2 regions of the Paenalkalicoccus suaedae genome follow, and region 1 is predicted to be linked to the other one. Evidence: predicted binding sites of a transcription regulator. Region 1 holds the regulator's gene; the other holds the start of a gene.
What was found. The regulator CtsR, encoded in region 1, represses protease genes until heat stress. The targets are predictions, from matches to a motif close to ATGGTCAATAAAGGTCAAACA.
Positions count from the first base shown of each region.

Region 2: the regulator CtsR is predicted to act here: its motif matches at 3,961-3,981, upstream of clpP (ATP-dependent Clp endopeptidase proteolytic subunit ClpP).

Region 1 covers NZ_CP041372.2:100,454-108,294, forward strand. Annotated here, with positions in the region: rRNA gene FLK61_RS00925 (16S ribosomal RNA) at 1-415, shown strand, start outside; tRNA gene FLK61_RS00930 (tRNA-Ile) at 513-589, shown strand; tRNA gene FLK61_RS00935 (tRNA-Ala) at 611-686, shown strand; rRNA gene FLK61_RS00940 (23S ribosomal RNA) at 827-3,765, shown strand; rRNA gene rrf (5S ribosomal RNA) at 3,889-4,005, shown strand; gene FLK61_RS00950 (CtsR family transcriptional regulator) at 4,664-5,131, shown strand; gene mcsA (protein-arginine kinase activator protein McsA) at 5,156-5,698, shown strand; gene mcsB (protein-arginine kinase McsB) at 5,695-6,777, shown strand; gene clpC (ATP-dependent protease ATP-binding subunit ClpC) at 6,777-7,841, shown strand, end outside.
Region 2 covers NZ_CP041372.2:2,852,713-2,860,553, reverse strand. Annotated here, with positions in the region: gene rapZ (RNase adapter RapZ) at 1-420, shown strand, start outside; gene FLK61_RS15300 (gluconeogenesis factor YvcK family protein) at 417-1,364, shown strand; gene whiA (DNA-binding protein WhiA) at 1,396-2,337, shown strand; gene FLK61_RS15290 (HPr family phosphocarrier protein) at 2,408-2,665, shown strand; gene clpP (ATP-dependent Clp endopeptidase proteolytic subunit ClpP) at 3,271-3,867, opposite strand; gene rpoN (RNA polymerase factor sigma-54) at 4,093-5,412, shown strand; gene FLK61_RS15275 (glutaredoxin family protein) at 5,414-5,653, shown strand; gene FLK61_RS15270 (sugar-binding transcriptional regulator) at 5,820-6,845, shown strand; gene gap (type I glyceraldehyde-3-phosphate dehydrogenase) at 6,950-7,841, shown strand, end outside.

The sequences.
Region 1 (7,841 bases):
CCAGCATTTAGTTGGGCACTCTAAGGTGACTGCCGGTGACAAACCGGAGGAAGGTGGGGACGACGTCAAATCATCATGCCCCTTATGACCTGGGCTACACACGTGCTACAATGGATGGTACAAAGGGCAGCAAAACCGCGAGGTTGAGCAAATCCCATAAAGCCATTCTCAGTTCGGATTGTAGGCTGCAACTCGCCTACATGAAGCCGGAATTGCTAGTAATCGCGGATCAGCATGCCGCGGTGAATACGTTCCCGGGCCTTGTACACACCGCCCGTCACACCACGAGAGTTTGTAACACCCGAAGTCGGTGAGGTAACCTTTATGGAGCCAGCCGCCGAAGGTGGGACAGATGATTGGGGTGAAGTCGTAACAAGGTATCCCTACCGGAAGGTGGGGATGGATCACCTCCTTTCTAAGGAGCATTAAGCTCAATCGAACTTCGCATTCGACCCTTTTGTTTAGTTTTGAGAGATCATCTCTCTAAAAACACTATATTTTTTTGTCAAAATGGGCCTGTAGCTCAGCTGGTTAGAGCGCACGCCTGATAAGCGTGAGGTCGGTGGTTCGAGTCCACTCAGGCCCACCATTTTGCACAAAATTAATTTTTGGGGCCTTAGCTCAGCTGGGAGAGCGCCTGCTTTGCACGCAGGAGGTCAGCGGTTCGATCCCGCTAGGCTCCACCATTGACCTTTGAAAACTGGATAGTAATAAACATGTAGAAAAGAATCACCGGAAAATCAATCCGTTTGGAAACAAACGAAAGGTTTTTCCGAGTGTCTTAGAAGATAGCCAAGAAGTAAAACGACGTCCTAACAGTAAGTTAGGTTAAGCGAATAAGGGCGCACGGTGGATACCTTGGCACTAGGAGCCGATGAAGGACGGGACGAACACCGATATGCTTCGGGGAGCTGTAAGTAAGCGTTGATCCGGAGATTTCCGAATGGGGGAACCCACTACCCGTAATGGGGTAGGATCCATATCTGAATCCATAGGATATGAGAAGGCAGACCCAGGGAACTGAAACATCTTAGTACCTGGAGGAAGAGAAAGCAAATGCGATTTCCTTAGTAGCGGCGAGCGAAACGGAATTAGCCCAAACCAAAAGGCTTGCCTTTTGGGGTTGTAGGACATTCCATACGGAGTAAGAAAGAGAGAGTCTAGACGAAGCGATCTGGAAAGATCCGCGGTACAAGGTAACAGCCCTGTAGTCAAAAGACTCCCTCCTCCGGAGTGTATCCTGAGTACGGCGGGACACGTGAAACCCCGTCGGAATCTGGGAGGACCATCTCCCAAGGCTAAATACTCCCTAGTGACCGATAGTGAACCAGTACCGTGAGGGAAAGGTGAAAAGCACCCCGAGAGGGGAGTGAAAGAGATCTTGAAACCGTGTGCCTACAAGTAGTTGGAGCCCGTTAATGGGTGACAGCGTGCCTTTTGTAGAATGAACCGGCGAGTTACGATTACGTGCAAGGTTAAGTTGAAGAGACGGAGCCGCAGCGAAAGCGAGTCTGAATAGGGCGACATAGTACGTGGTTGTAGACCCGAAACCGGGTGATCTACCCATGTCCAGGGTGAAGTCCAGGTAACACTGGATGGAGGCCCGAACCCACGCACGTTGAAAAGTGCGGGGATGAGGTGTGGGTAGGGGTGAAATGCCAATCGAACTCGGAAATAGCTGGTTCTCCCCGAAATAGCTTTAGGGCTAGCCTCGAGGGAAGAGTATTGGAGGTAGAGCACTGATTGGACTAGGGGTCCCCACAGGATTACCGAATTCAGTCAAACTCCGAATGCCAATTACTTATCCTCGGGAGTCAGACTGCGAGTGCTAAGATCCGTAGTCAAAAGGGAAACAGCCCAGACCATCAGCTAAGGTCCCAAAGTATACGTTAAGTGGAAAAGGATGTGGAGTTGCTTAGACAACCAGGATGTTGGCTTAGAAGCAGCCATCATTGAAAGAGTGCGTAATAGCTCACTGGTCGAGTGACTCTGCGCCGAAAATGTACCGGGGCTAAACGTATCACCGAAGCTATGGATTAACACCTTAGGGTGTTAATGGTAGGGGAGCGTTCCAAGGGCTGCGAAGCAAGACCGGAAGGACTTGTGGAGCGCTTGGAAGTGAGAATGCCGGTATGAGTAGCGAAAAGAGGGGTGAGAATCCCCTCCGTCGAAAGCCTAAGGGTTCCTGAGGAAGGCTCGTCCACTCAGGGTTAGTCGGGACCTAAGCCGAGGCCGAAAGGCGTAGGCGATGGCAAACAGGTTGATATTCCTGTACCACCACGCTTTTGTTTGAGCAATGGGGGGACGCAGGAAGGTAGGGAATGCGCACGATTGGAAGTGTGCGCTGAAGCAGTGAGGCTGGTAGATAGGCAAATCCGTCTACCGTAAGGTTGAGCTGTGATCACGAGCGAAATTTAGTAGCGAAGTTCCCGATCCTACACTGCCAAGAAAAGCCTCTAGTGAGAAAGCTGGTGCCCGTACCGCAAACCGACACAGGTAGGCGGGAAGAGAATTCTAAGACGCGCGGGAGAACTCTCGTTAAGGAACTCGGCAAAATGACTCCGTAACTTCGGGAGAAGGAGTGCTCTATTAGGGTGCAAGCCCGAGAGAGCCGCAGTGAATAGGCCCAAACGACTGTTTATCAAAAACACAGGTCTCTGCGAAGCCGCAAGGCGAAGTATAGGGGCTGACACCTGCCCGGTGCTGGAAGGTTAAGAGGAGGGGTTATCCCTTACGGGAGAAGCTCTGAATTGAAGCCCCAGTAAACGGCGGCCGTAACTATAACGGTCCTAAGGTAGCGAAATTCCTTGTCGGGTAAGTTCCGACCCGCACGAAAGGTGCAACGATTTGGGCACTGTCTCAACGAGAGACCCGGTGAAATTATATTACCTGTGAAGATGCAGGTTACCCGCGACAGGACGGAAAGACCCCATGGAGCTTTACTGTAGCTTGATATTGGATGTTGGAACAGCTTGTACAGGATAGGTAGGAGCCTTGGAAACCGGAGCGCTAGCTTCGGTGGAGGCATTGGTGGGATACTACCCTGGCTGTTTTGACATTCTAACCTCGAACCGTGATCCGGTTCAGGGACAGTGTCAGGTGGGCAGTTTGACTGGGGCGGTCGCCTCCTAAAAAGTAACGGAGGCGCCCAAAGGTTCCCTCAGAATGGTTGGAAATCATTCGCAGAGTGCAAAGGCATAAGGGAGCTTGACTGCGAGACATACAGGTCGAGCAGGGACGAAAGTCGGGCTTAGTGATCCGGCGGCACCGTATGGAAGGGCCGTCGCTCAACGGATAAAAGCTACCCTGGGGATAACAGGCTAATCTCTCCCAAGAGTCCACATCGACGGGGAGGTTTGGCACCTCGATGTCGGCTCGTCGCATCCTGGGGCTGAAGTAGGTCCCAAGGGTTGGGCTGTTCGCCCATTAAAGCGGCACGCGAGCTGGGTTCAGAACGTCGTGAGACAGTTCGGTCCCTATCCGTCGCGGGCGTTGGAAATTTGAGAGGAGCTGTCCTTAGTACGAGAGGACCGGGATGGACACACCGCTGGTGTACCAGTTGTTCCGCCAGGAGCATAGCTGGGTAGCTACGTGTGGACGGGATAAGTGCTGAAAGCATCTAAGCATGAAGCCCCCCTCAAGATGAGATTTCCCATCACTTATAGTGAGTAAGATCCCTTAGAGATGATGAGGTAGATAGGTCTCGTGTGGAAGCATAGCGATATGCGGAGCTGAGAGATACTAATCGATCGAGGGCTTAACCAAGATATATAGTTTTACAGAAGGCGTCAACTAAGACGATTCTTCTTCTACATGTTCACTATCCAGTTTTGAAAGGTCAACGACCTTTATCTTTCTTGATTCGCATAGCGGAGCAAGAAATCATAGTCTAGTGACGATAGCAGAGAGGTCACACCCGTTCCCATGCCGAACACGGAAGTTAAGCTCTCTAGCGCCGATGGTAGTTGGGGGCTGTCCCCCTGTGAGAGTAGGACGTTGCTGGGCAAACGAGCATCCACCTGATGGTGGGTGTTTTTTTGTGTGTTAAAAAGAGAAACTAGCTGCCTTTTTAACGGGAAGGTCGTTGATTTATCGATCGTTTACGTCAGGCTAGAGGTCGTTTGCATCATATTGGATAGTGAGTGCGCCACCTGATCTTCCGTATGCGTCGCCGCAGATTGATTTGCATCAAATGAAGGAGTGTATGCATCGGATAGAACGGCATTTGCATCACATCTAGGATGGAGTGCGTCAGTTGGGTCTTCGTATGAGTCTGTTCAACTAGCTTTGCATCACATCCGTGCTTGAATGCGTCATTTAGAAGTCTGTATGCACCAAATCAAAGAGAGGATGCATCATTTAATCTTCCTTATACAACAAGTAGATAGTACATTCAGATGTTGTAAAAAAATACTTCCATTATTAAATAAGCAACAAATTGAAATCATCCCTCGTATACATATTAACTCGATTTTCTGTCTAGAATGATGATTAGATCGGGCTTTTTTGTGGAATAAAAGATAGTGGTGTACATAGAAGCAAAATAGTTGCAAGTTGATTTTTATTCGCTATAATATAGTTAACGTCAAATATAGTCAAAGTCAGATTGACCAGCTATGTGAGAGATCGACCGTCTGCTTTAGAGGTCAAGGAGGAGACAGCGATGAGGAATACGTCTGATATTATTGAACATTATTTAAAGCAGGTCATTGAAAAGAATGAGGATGCAATAATTGAAGTGAAGCGTAGCGAGCTTGCTGTACAGTTTGATTGTGTACCTTCTCAAATTAACTATGTTATTAGTACGAGATTTACAGAAGAAAAGGGCTATCTCGTGGAGAGTAAGCGTGGTGGCGGAGGGTATATTCGCATTATTAAGCTTCAAGTAGATAATCAGCCTGCTCTATATGATCATTTAATGAAGCTTGTCGGTGATACTATTGCACAGGCACAGGCGGAGGATATGATTGATAGGCTGGCAGAAGAAGAGGCAATTACACCACGCGAGTCACATTTAATGAAAACTGTTATTGAAAGAAATATAATAGCAGTTCCACTCCCTTTACGGGATGAGCTTCGAGCAAGACTTATGATTGGTATGTTAAAGACACTTAAGTATAAATCATCCTAATTTTCGATAAGAGGAGGGGTAAAGATGCTTTGTCAAGAGTGTCAGGAGCGTGAAGCCACACTCCATTTTACAAAGATTATCAATGGGGAGAAAACAGAATTCCACATTTGTGATGTTTGTGCGAAAGAGCGGGGAGATTACACTCCTGGCTCAAACAGCTTTTCGATTCACCAGCTCCTCTCCGGGTTACTTGATACTGCGGGGCAACAAAAGCCATCGCGTGAGATAGGTGCACAGCAGCGAGCAGAAAAGCAATGTCCGTCCTGTGGGATGACATATAGACAGTTTGCTGAGATTGGTCGCTTTGGATGTGCTGACTGCTACGAGAGCTTTGATGAGAAGCTTGATCCTGTTCTAAGAAGGATTCATGGAGGAAATGCACAGCACACTGGAAAAGTGCCGAAGCGTAAAGGAAAGGACCTTCATGTATATAAACAAATAGAAGATTTAAAGCAAAAGCTTCAGCAGTTAATAGCTGAAGAAGAGTTCGAAGCAGCCGCTACTACCCGTGATGAGATTCGTTCTTTAGAGCACTCTCTTAAAGGGAAAGGAGGCGAATCATCATGACGCTACATTCGTTTATTCAGAATGCGACTAGTCCTTGGATGAAAAACGAAGGACCAGATTCGGATATTGTGATTAGTAGCAGAGTAAGATTAGCGCGCAATTTAGAAGGAATTACGTTCCCGATTATCGCAAATGAAGAAGAACTGTCCCCTGTACCTGAAAAGGTCGAGGCACACTTTGCGGGTCACTCGCATAAGCGATTTGGAGAGCTTTCTTTAATAAAAATGAATGACTTAACAGATAATGAGAAGCGTATTTTAGTGGAGAAGCACTTAATTAGTCCAAACCTTTCTGGAAAGTCAAAGGCTGGCGCAGTGTTACTAAGTGAGGATGAATCATTGAGCGTAATGGTCAATGAGGAGGATCATTTCCGCATCCAGTGTTTATTACCTGGCTTTCAGCTTCAAGAAGGGCTAAAATACGCAAATGACATGGACGATTGGATGGAGGAGAAGCTAGACTTCGCTTACGATCAGCGTCGAGGCTACTTAACGAGCTGTCCGACAAACGTTGGTACTGGTCTCAGGTCATCAGTAATGATGCACCTTCCCGCTTTAGTTATGACGAATCAGCTAAACCGAATTTTACCGGCAATTAACCAACTTGGCTTAGTTGTTAGAGGAATTTACGGGGAAGGTAGCGAAGCTTTAGGTAACCTATTTCAACTTTCTAACCAGACGACCTTGGGTGAGTCGGAGAGTGAAATAGTGGAGGACTTGCGTAGCGTGGTTTCGCAATTAGTAGAGAGGGAGAGAGCAGCCAGAGAACAGCTCTTAACTCAGTCTACTAATATTGTAGAGGATCGCATTTATCGTTCTCTCGGCATACTCTCTTATAGTCGCCGAATGGAGTCGAAGGAAGCGATGCAACGCCTCTCTGATATCCGTCTAGGAATTGATACAGGGATTATTAAAGGAATTGATGCAAAAATTTTAAATGAGCTGATGGTATTAACACAGCCAGGATTTTTGCAGCACTATGCCGGCGAAGCATTAACCGCTGAGCAACGGGATCAACGTAGAGCAACGCTGATCCGCGAAAGACTAACATTAGAAGAACACGATGGAGGTGTCGAGTAATGATGTTTGGACGATTTACAGAACGAGCACAGAAGGTATTGGCATTGGCACAAGAGGAGGCTGCTCGTCTTGCACATAGCAATATAGGTACAGAGCATATTTTACTAGGACTAGTACGTGAGGGTGAAGGTATTGCTGCTAAAGCTCTTACTGGTCTTGGTCTTGGAGCAGAAAAAATTCAAACAGAAGTAGAGAATCTTATTGGACGTGGCGAAGAAGTGTCGAAGCAGATTCACTACACACCTAGAGCAAAAAAGGTTATCGAGCTATCTATGGATGAGGCACGTAAGCTTGGTCACTCCTACGTTGGAACAGAGCATATTCTATTAGGACTAATACGTGAGGGTGAAGGCGTTGCGGCGCGAGTATTAAACAACCTTGGAGTTAGCTTAAATAAAGCACGTCAGCAGGTGCTTCAGCTATTAGGTAGTAGCGAGTCATCTAGCAATAATCAACAGTCAACGAGTTCTTCGAATGCCAACACACCAACGCTTGATAGCTTAGCTCGTGATTTAACGGCAATAGCGCGCGAAGGACAAATTGATCCTGTAATTGGTCGTGCGAAAGAGATTGAGCGCGTTATTCAAATCCTAAGCCGCCGTACGAAAAACAATCCTGTTTTAATTGGAGAACCTGGTGTTGGTAAGACCGCTATTGCAGAAGGATTAGCACAGCAAATTATCAACAACGAAGTACCGGAAATTCTCCGTAACAAGCGCGTTATGACGCTTGATATGGGTACCGTTGTTGCAGGTACTAAATATCGCGGTGAATTTGAGGATCGCTTAAAGAAAGTGATGGAAGAGATCCGTCAGGCTGGAAACGTCATTCTCTTTATTGATGAGCTACACACGCTAATTGGTGCAGGTGGAGCAGAAGGTGCAATTGATGCATCTAACATTCTTAAGCCGTCGCTAGCACGTGGAGAGCTACAGTGTATCGGTGCGACAACGCTTGATGAGTACCGTAAATATATTGAGAAAGACTCTGCGTTAGAGCGTCGCTTCCAGCCAATTCAGGTGGATGAGCCGACAACTAGCGAGTCTGTACAAATCTTAATGGGT
Region 2 (7,841 bases), 1.2 Mb from region 1:
AAAATATTGGAGCACTTTCAATCAAATAAAAAAGAGAGCTTTCGTATTCAAGTCATGTCGTTTGGATTTAAGCATGGCGTACCAATTGACGCTGACTTAATGTTTGATGTAAGGTTCCTACCGAATCCGCACTACATTGATCATTTAAGACCAAAAACAGGCCTTGATAAAGAAGTATCGGACTATGTGTTAAAATGGTCGGAAACGCAACAGTTTATGGAGAAGCTCGATGACTTGTTACAATACATGCTTCCTCATTATAAGCGGGAAGGGAAAAGCCAGCTTGTCGTTGCGATCGGATGCACCGGAGGCAAGCACCGCTCCGTCACTCTTGCCGAATACTATAACAAACGCTTCCAAGAGCTTGATTATCTAACAAACGTCACCCACCGTGACGTGGAGAAGGGTCGCAGGGAATAGTGAAACGAGCGAAAGTAGTGGTCCTCGGAGGAGGGACAGGTCTCTCTGTCCTTCTTCGTGGTCTAAAAACGTTCCCAGTCGACATTTCCGCAATTGTGACGGTTGCGGATGACGGAGGCAGCTCGGGTCGTTTGCGAGAAGAGCTAAATATCCCACCACCTGGTGATGTACGTAACGTGTTAGTCGCTTTGTCAGAAGTGGAGCCACTTGTCGAAGAGCTTTTTCAGCATCGATTTGAACTTGGTAAAGGATTGATTGGTCATTCTCTCGGCAATTTACTGTTAGCAGGAATGACGTCTATTACCGGAGATTTTGCACAAGGGGTGCAGGAGATCAGCCGTGTATTAAACGTGAAAGGGAAAGTGATCCCGGCATCAAATAAGCATATTACTCTTCATGCGGAGCACGAAGATGGTACAGTAACATCTGGAGAATCAAAGATTCCTTTGACCGGCAAAAAAATCAAACGTGTGTTCCTCGAGCCAAAAGAGCCTGAAGCGATGTATGATGCTGTCTATGCAATTGAGTCGGCGGATTTAGTTGTACTTGGGCCAGGGAGTTTGTATACGAGTATTATGCCGAATGTACTTGTGCCGGGAATTACGGATGCGATCAAGCGCTCTACGGCAACGAAGGTCTATATTTGTAATGTCATGACACAGCCGGGGGAGACGGACAACTATGCTGTCTCCGATCATGTTGCGGCGATCAATGATCATGTTGGGACAAATATTGTAGACGCTGTGCTACTGAACTCACAGCAAATCCCATTCTCTTATGCACAGAGGTATAAAGAGGATGGCGCTATAGGAGTCGAGGTCGACCGCGACGTACTTCAGGCAATGAACGTACGAATTATCGAGGACGAGCTGCTTTCATTTAAAAATGAACTTGTGAGACACGATGCCATTAAGCTATCCCAGCGTCTCGTATCGCTTCTATAGGGTAATAAATGAATAAAAGGGGGGTGGAATGATGTCGTTTGCTTCGATGACAAAAAAAGAGCTTACGCAGTTAGAGATTGATCCATGCTGCTCGAAGGCAGAGCTTGCCGCTTTGATTCGCATGAATGGGTCCGTCTCTTTACGTAATATGCAGATGACGCTCGATATACAAACAGAGAACGCGGCCATCGCTAGACGCATCTATTCCTTACTAAAGTCAATATATGAGGTACACGTGGAGTTGCTCGTTCGTAAAAAAATGCGACTGAAGAAAAATAACGTGTACGTGGTGCGCATTTCCAAACAGGCGCGAGAGATATTAGAATCGCTCCGTATCGTAGATGAGGCGTTTTCGTTCACACGAGAGATCTCACCGGAGTTAATTAAAGATTCCTGCTGCAAGCGAGCGTATTTGCGAGGTGCATTTTTAGCAGGTGGTTCGGTGAATCATCCGGAGACATCCTCGTATCACTTGGAAATATTCTCGTTTTATGAAGAGCATAATGCATCGCTCCGTGACTTAATGAATTACTTTGAGTTGAATGCAAAAATGATCGAGCGAAAAAAGGGATTTATCCTTTATTTAAAGGAAGGCGAGAAGATTAGCGAATTCTTAAATGTAATTGGCGCACATCAAGCCTTGCTTCGATTTGAAGATACACGTATTATGAAAGATATGAGGAACTCCGTTAACCGTTTAGTTAATTGTGAAACGGCTAACTTAAACAAAACAGTCGGAGCAGCTATGCGCCAAGTGGAAAATATCCGCTTAATTCGAGACGAAATTGGCTTAGATGCTCTTCCTGAAAAACTTCGCGAAATTGCTGAGCTGCGCATTGAACACCAAGATGTTTCACTAAAAGAGCTCGGAGAAATGCTGACTAGTGGAAAGGTAAGTAAGTCAGGCATTAACCACAGGCTACGTAAGATCGAAGAATTTGCTAACAAGCTCCGTGCAGGGGAAAAAGTGTAGGACCCCTGCACTTTTTATCTATCCGGATGAAAGCGCTTGTTTTATAGACGAGGAAAAGGAGGAATGGATTATGATCGAAAAAACATTGACTGTTAAGAGAAAAAGTGGCCTTCAAGCAAGACCAGCTGCTCTATTCGTACAAGAGGCTAATCGCTTCCATTCGGATATCTTTATCGAGAAAGACGATAAAAAGGTGAACGCAAAAAGTATTATGGGGATCATGAGCTTAGCTGTTGGTGCTAACAAGGATATTACCCTTAAAATTGACGGACCTGATGAACAAGAGGCAATGGATGCCTTAGAAGAATTCGTCAGTAAAGCAGAATAGTTTTATATCCCTAAAGCGTACAAGCCTTTGTCTATGAGACGAAGGTTTTTTGTTTTGGATTTTTGAGGATCGAGGATTGGGTGGATGGGGAGTGCGAGATTGAGAGGGCGCGGAGGGATTTAAGAGCCTTGAGGGATGCTTTGCGTCAAGTAAAGGTCTGTTTGCATCAGATCGAAGGTAAGGTGCGTCAGTTAGGCTTTCGTATGCGTCGGTTTAATTTGCTTTGCATCAAATCAGGGTGTCGATGCGTCAAACTGGTAGCCGGTTGCGTCACTCAGGGTATCTGTTGCGTCAAATTGGCACTCCTATGCATCAACCCCCTATTGTGTAATAAATTCAAAGGTCACATCCAAAATCTAATAGTAAAAAATCAAAGTTGTTTATACTATCCATTAGCTAAGGCCCCAATTTTCATTAAAAACAAAGCTATACAATAGCTTAGGATCATTCCAAAAAATACGTGAATAAAGTGCCAGACTGTTCGTGCAATGACGCAAGGAACATCATCGGTTCTCGCTCTGTTATCGATACAGATTTTATCCTCATCCCCCATACATAACAAAACGCCCCTAATCGCAGCTGCGACTAGGAGCGTTCATTACGTATTAAGAACCGATTGTTGGAGCTTTTGCCATTACGTCATCGATCAGGCCGTATTCTTTTGCTGTTGCAGCAGACATGAAGTTATCGCGGTCTGTGTCGCGCGCGATTGTTTCAAGTGGCTGACCTGTTCGCTCAGCTAAAATTTCGTTTAGCTTTTGACGCATTTCAATAATGCGACGCGCGTGGATTTCGATATCAGATGCTTGACCTTGTGTTCCACCAAGTGGTTGGTGAATCATAACTTCAGAGTTTGGTAGCGCAAAACGCTTACCAGGCTCACCAGCTGCTAATAAGAAGGCACCCATAGATGCTGCCATACCGATACAAATTGTTTGTACGTTTGGCTTGATGAACTGCATCGTGTCATAGATTGCCATACCTGCTGTGATAGAGCCACCTGGGCTGTTGATGTATAACGAGATGTCTTTATCAGGGTCATCAGCAGTTAGGAAGAGAAGCTGTGCAACGATAGAGTTTGCAACGTTATCGTCAATTCCTGATCCTAGCATAATAATACGGTCTTTTAGAAGGCGTGAGTAAATGTCATAAGCACGTTCTCCACGGTTCGTTTGTTCGATTACTGTAGGTATTAAATTCATGATTCAATTCCTCCTTAAATGTCATCTTCTAAGTATTAGATACGGGGAGTGTATATTCCTGCCTCCTCTTCGTATGAAACCATCATAACGCTAATGGTCAATGAAGGTCAAATAATTTAAACTCAAAAGTTTCACTTTTCATGATAACCGTAATTCTTGTTTCATAAACCAAAGAATAATGTATGTTAAAATAAATGGTGTAAGTGAGGAAGGGAGTGTCGCGACGTGGATTTTAGATTAGTGCAAGAGCAACAAATGAAGCTGGTTATGACCAATGAGTTGCGGCAGGCGATTACGATGCTCCAGTATTCCATGCACGACCTGCAGCAGTATTTGCACGACCAGCAGCTTGAGAATCCATTAATTGAATTACAGGAGAAGCGCACGGATGCTTCGACCGATTATAAAACAGACTTTACGTCTTATCAATCCGAAGAGGATTATACATCACCACTTGACTATGTAGCGAACACGGAGGAGGGACTCCATGACTATCTGCTGCATCAGATTCGGGTTTGGGATATCTCAGAAGAGATGAAGCGTATAGTGAGCTACTTGGCGTTGCATGTGGATGAAAATGGGTACCTGCATTCTCCGCTTCAAACGTTTGCTGAAGAGTTAAATACTTCGATCGAGCAAACGGAGGATGGCGTGCGCTTATTACAAACACTTGAGCCTCATGGAGTTGGTGCGACTAGCTTAAAAGAGTGTCTCTTGTTGCAACTTCACTATCTCGAGGTGCGCGATCCGTTGACCGAAAAAATTGTAACAGAGCACCTTGATGCCTTAGCCAAAAAGCAGTGGCAACAAATTGCAAAGGCAGAAGGAATTGATATCTTAGATGTGCAGTACGCAGCCGACTTCATTCAATCACTAAACCCAAAACCAGGAGCTGCTTTTGCTCAAGAGCCACCAAGCTATGTTATTCCAGATGTGCTTGTCCATATGTATGAAGGTACGTGGAGAGTGACTTTAAATAATGCGGACCTTCCTAAAATGACGATGAACCGTCAGTACGAGCAACTGCTTACTAACAAGCAAAAGGAAGTGCAGGATTATTTAAAGAATAAACAAGATCAGTTTGAGTGGATCCGTCGAAGTATAGCCCAGCGCCAAGAAACGATTTTACGTGTAACAGAATCGATCATCGAACACCAAGAAGCGTTTTTAACAGATGGAGAGGAAAAGCTTCGTCCATTAAATTTAAAACAGATCGCCGATCGAATTGGTGTTCATGAATCAACTGTTTCTAGAGCGACTACCAAAAAATATGTGCAAACGCCTCGTGGACTATACGAGCTTAAATATTTTTTCACCAAGGGAATAGGAGATTCAGAGACTGCAAGCTCGGCCGAGAAAATTAAGACGTATATGAGACGATTGATTGAGAATGAACCGAAGCAAAAACCTTTATCCGACCAAAAGCTGTCAGACCTACTTAAGGCTGAGCATCATATAGAAGTGTCGCGTCGGACGATTGCTAAATATCGCGAGGAGATGCAAATCGCGCCGTCCTCTAAGCGAAAAAGATACGGAGATGGATAAGATGACGTATTATTTTTACACGAAGGAGCAATGTCCACTCTGCGAGGATGGTCTTGCGGCCGTAAGATTGTTGCAAAAAGAGCTAGGATTTGAGCTTGAGGTGAGAGATATTTATAAAAATGACGAGTGGCTCGAGAAGTATCAGATTCGTATTCCGGTCATGACTGATAAGGATGATAGCGTTATCGATGAGGGCAACATCTCTTACTGGTCATTAAAAGAAAGCGTTGATAGAGCCTAAAACGAGTCAAAAATAGTTGCTTCGACATCATTTCCTTGATACAATGACAGCGCAGGTAAAAAAAGCCGCGCATCATGGAAATGATTTTTTTTGACCTGAGTGGGACGCAATATGTCTACAAGGGACGTTTCGTGTCCCTAATGAATAGGGACAAAGGAGAATTCGGATGAATATGCTATTAGATTTGCAGAAGAAACTCCTGCCGGACCTTGTCGAAGTCTTAGGACTCCGATTTCGCATTCTACGATACATACGCCTCATGCAACCAATTGGTAGGCGAACGCTTGCGACGAACTTAGAAATGTCGGAGCGAGTGCTTAGAAGCGAAGTGACATTTCTTAAAAGCCAAGGACTTGTCGAATTTGCTACATCAGGAATGACGTTAACGGAAGAAGGACAAAATCTTCTTAGTCAGCTTGAAGTAGTGATGAAAGAGGTATTTAATACTCGCTCCATGGAAGAGGAGCTACAGGCAAAGCTTGGTGTAAAAGAAGTCCATGTCGTACCAGGAGACAGTGATCAATTTCCTTGGGTAAAAAAAGAAATGGGTAGAACGTGTGTGAATGTGATTAAGCGCAACCTAGCGATGCAGGGCAATATTATCGCAGTAACAGGTGGCACAACAATCGCAGCCGTTGCCGAGATGCTCGTTCCTGATTCTGATTTAAAAGAATCACTATTTGTTCCAGCTCGAGGAGGGCTAGGTGAGCAGGTAGAAAATCAGGCGAATACGATCTGTGCCACAATGGCACGTAAAGCAATGGGCACATACAGATTGTTACATGTCCCAGATCAAGTGAGTAAAGACGCTTACGAATCATTAGTATTAGAGCCGTCGATTCAATCTATTCTCAAATTGATTCATTCTGCTACGATGGTTATTCACGGTATTGGTGAAGCACAGACAATGGCAGACAGGCGTGATACAGAAGAGGATGTTTTAGCAAAGCTGAAAGAAAAAGAAGCTGTAGCGGAAGCGTTTGGCTATTACTTTAATAAGTCTGGTGAGATTGTTCATAAAGTACCCACAATTGGCCTGCATTTAAACGACCTTGAGTCGATCAACACAATCATTGCGGTTGCCGGCGGAGCTTCAAAAGCAGAAGCCATTCAAGCGTATTTGATTAAAAGCCCAAGTCAGGTATTAATTACCGATGAAGGAGCTGCTAAAGAAATTTTAGCGAAATTGTAAGTTTATTTTTAGCTTAGTACGTGAAGAGTATTAAGTGGCACATTTTAATTCAAGGGTAACCCCTTTGAAATATAAATTTACCTACTTTAAGGAGGAATTTTATCATGGCAACAAAGATTGGTATTAACGGTTTTGGACGTATTGGACGTGTCGTATTCCGACAAGCTCTAAAGAACCCTAACGTAGAGGTAGTAGCAGTAAACGACTTAACGGACGCTAACATGCTAGCGCACCTACTTCAGTATGATTCTGTTCACGGGAAGCTTGACGTAACAGTAGAAGCGAAGGGTGATAACCTAGTAGTTGACGGGAAAGAAATCGTTGTAACTGCTGAGAGAGACCCAGCTAACCTAAAGTGGGGCGAGCTTGGAGCTGAAATCGTAGTAGAATCTACTGGTATCTTCACAAAGCGCGACGCTGCTGCGAAGCACTTAGAAGCTGGAGCAAAGAAAGTAGTTATCTCTGCACCTGCAACTGACGAAGATGTAACAATCGTTATGGGTGTAAACGAAGATAAGTACGATGCAGCTAACCATGATGTTATTTCTAACGCATCTTGTACGACTAACTGCCTAGCTCCATTCGCGAAGGTATTAAACGATAAGTTTGGTCTTAAGCGTGGAATGATGACAACTGTTCACTCTTACACAAACGACCAAAGCATCTTAGATTTACCACACAAAGACTACCGTCGTGCTCGTGCGGCTGCTGAGTCTATCATCCCAACATCAACTGGTGCAGCGAAGGCAGTATCTCTAGTACTTCCTGAGCTAAAGGGCAAGCTAAACGGTGGAGCTATGCGTGTTCCAACTCCTAACGTTTCTCTTGTTGACTTAGTTGCTGAACTAGACACTAACGTAACTGCTGATGAGCTAAACGCAGCATTCAAAGAAGCAGCTGAAGGCGATCTTAAAGGTATCCTAGGATACAGCGAAGAGCCACTTGTTTCTCGTGACTACAACGGAAACAACTATGCTTCTACAATCGATGCTCTTT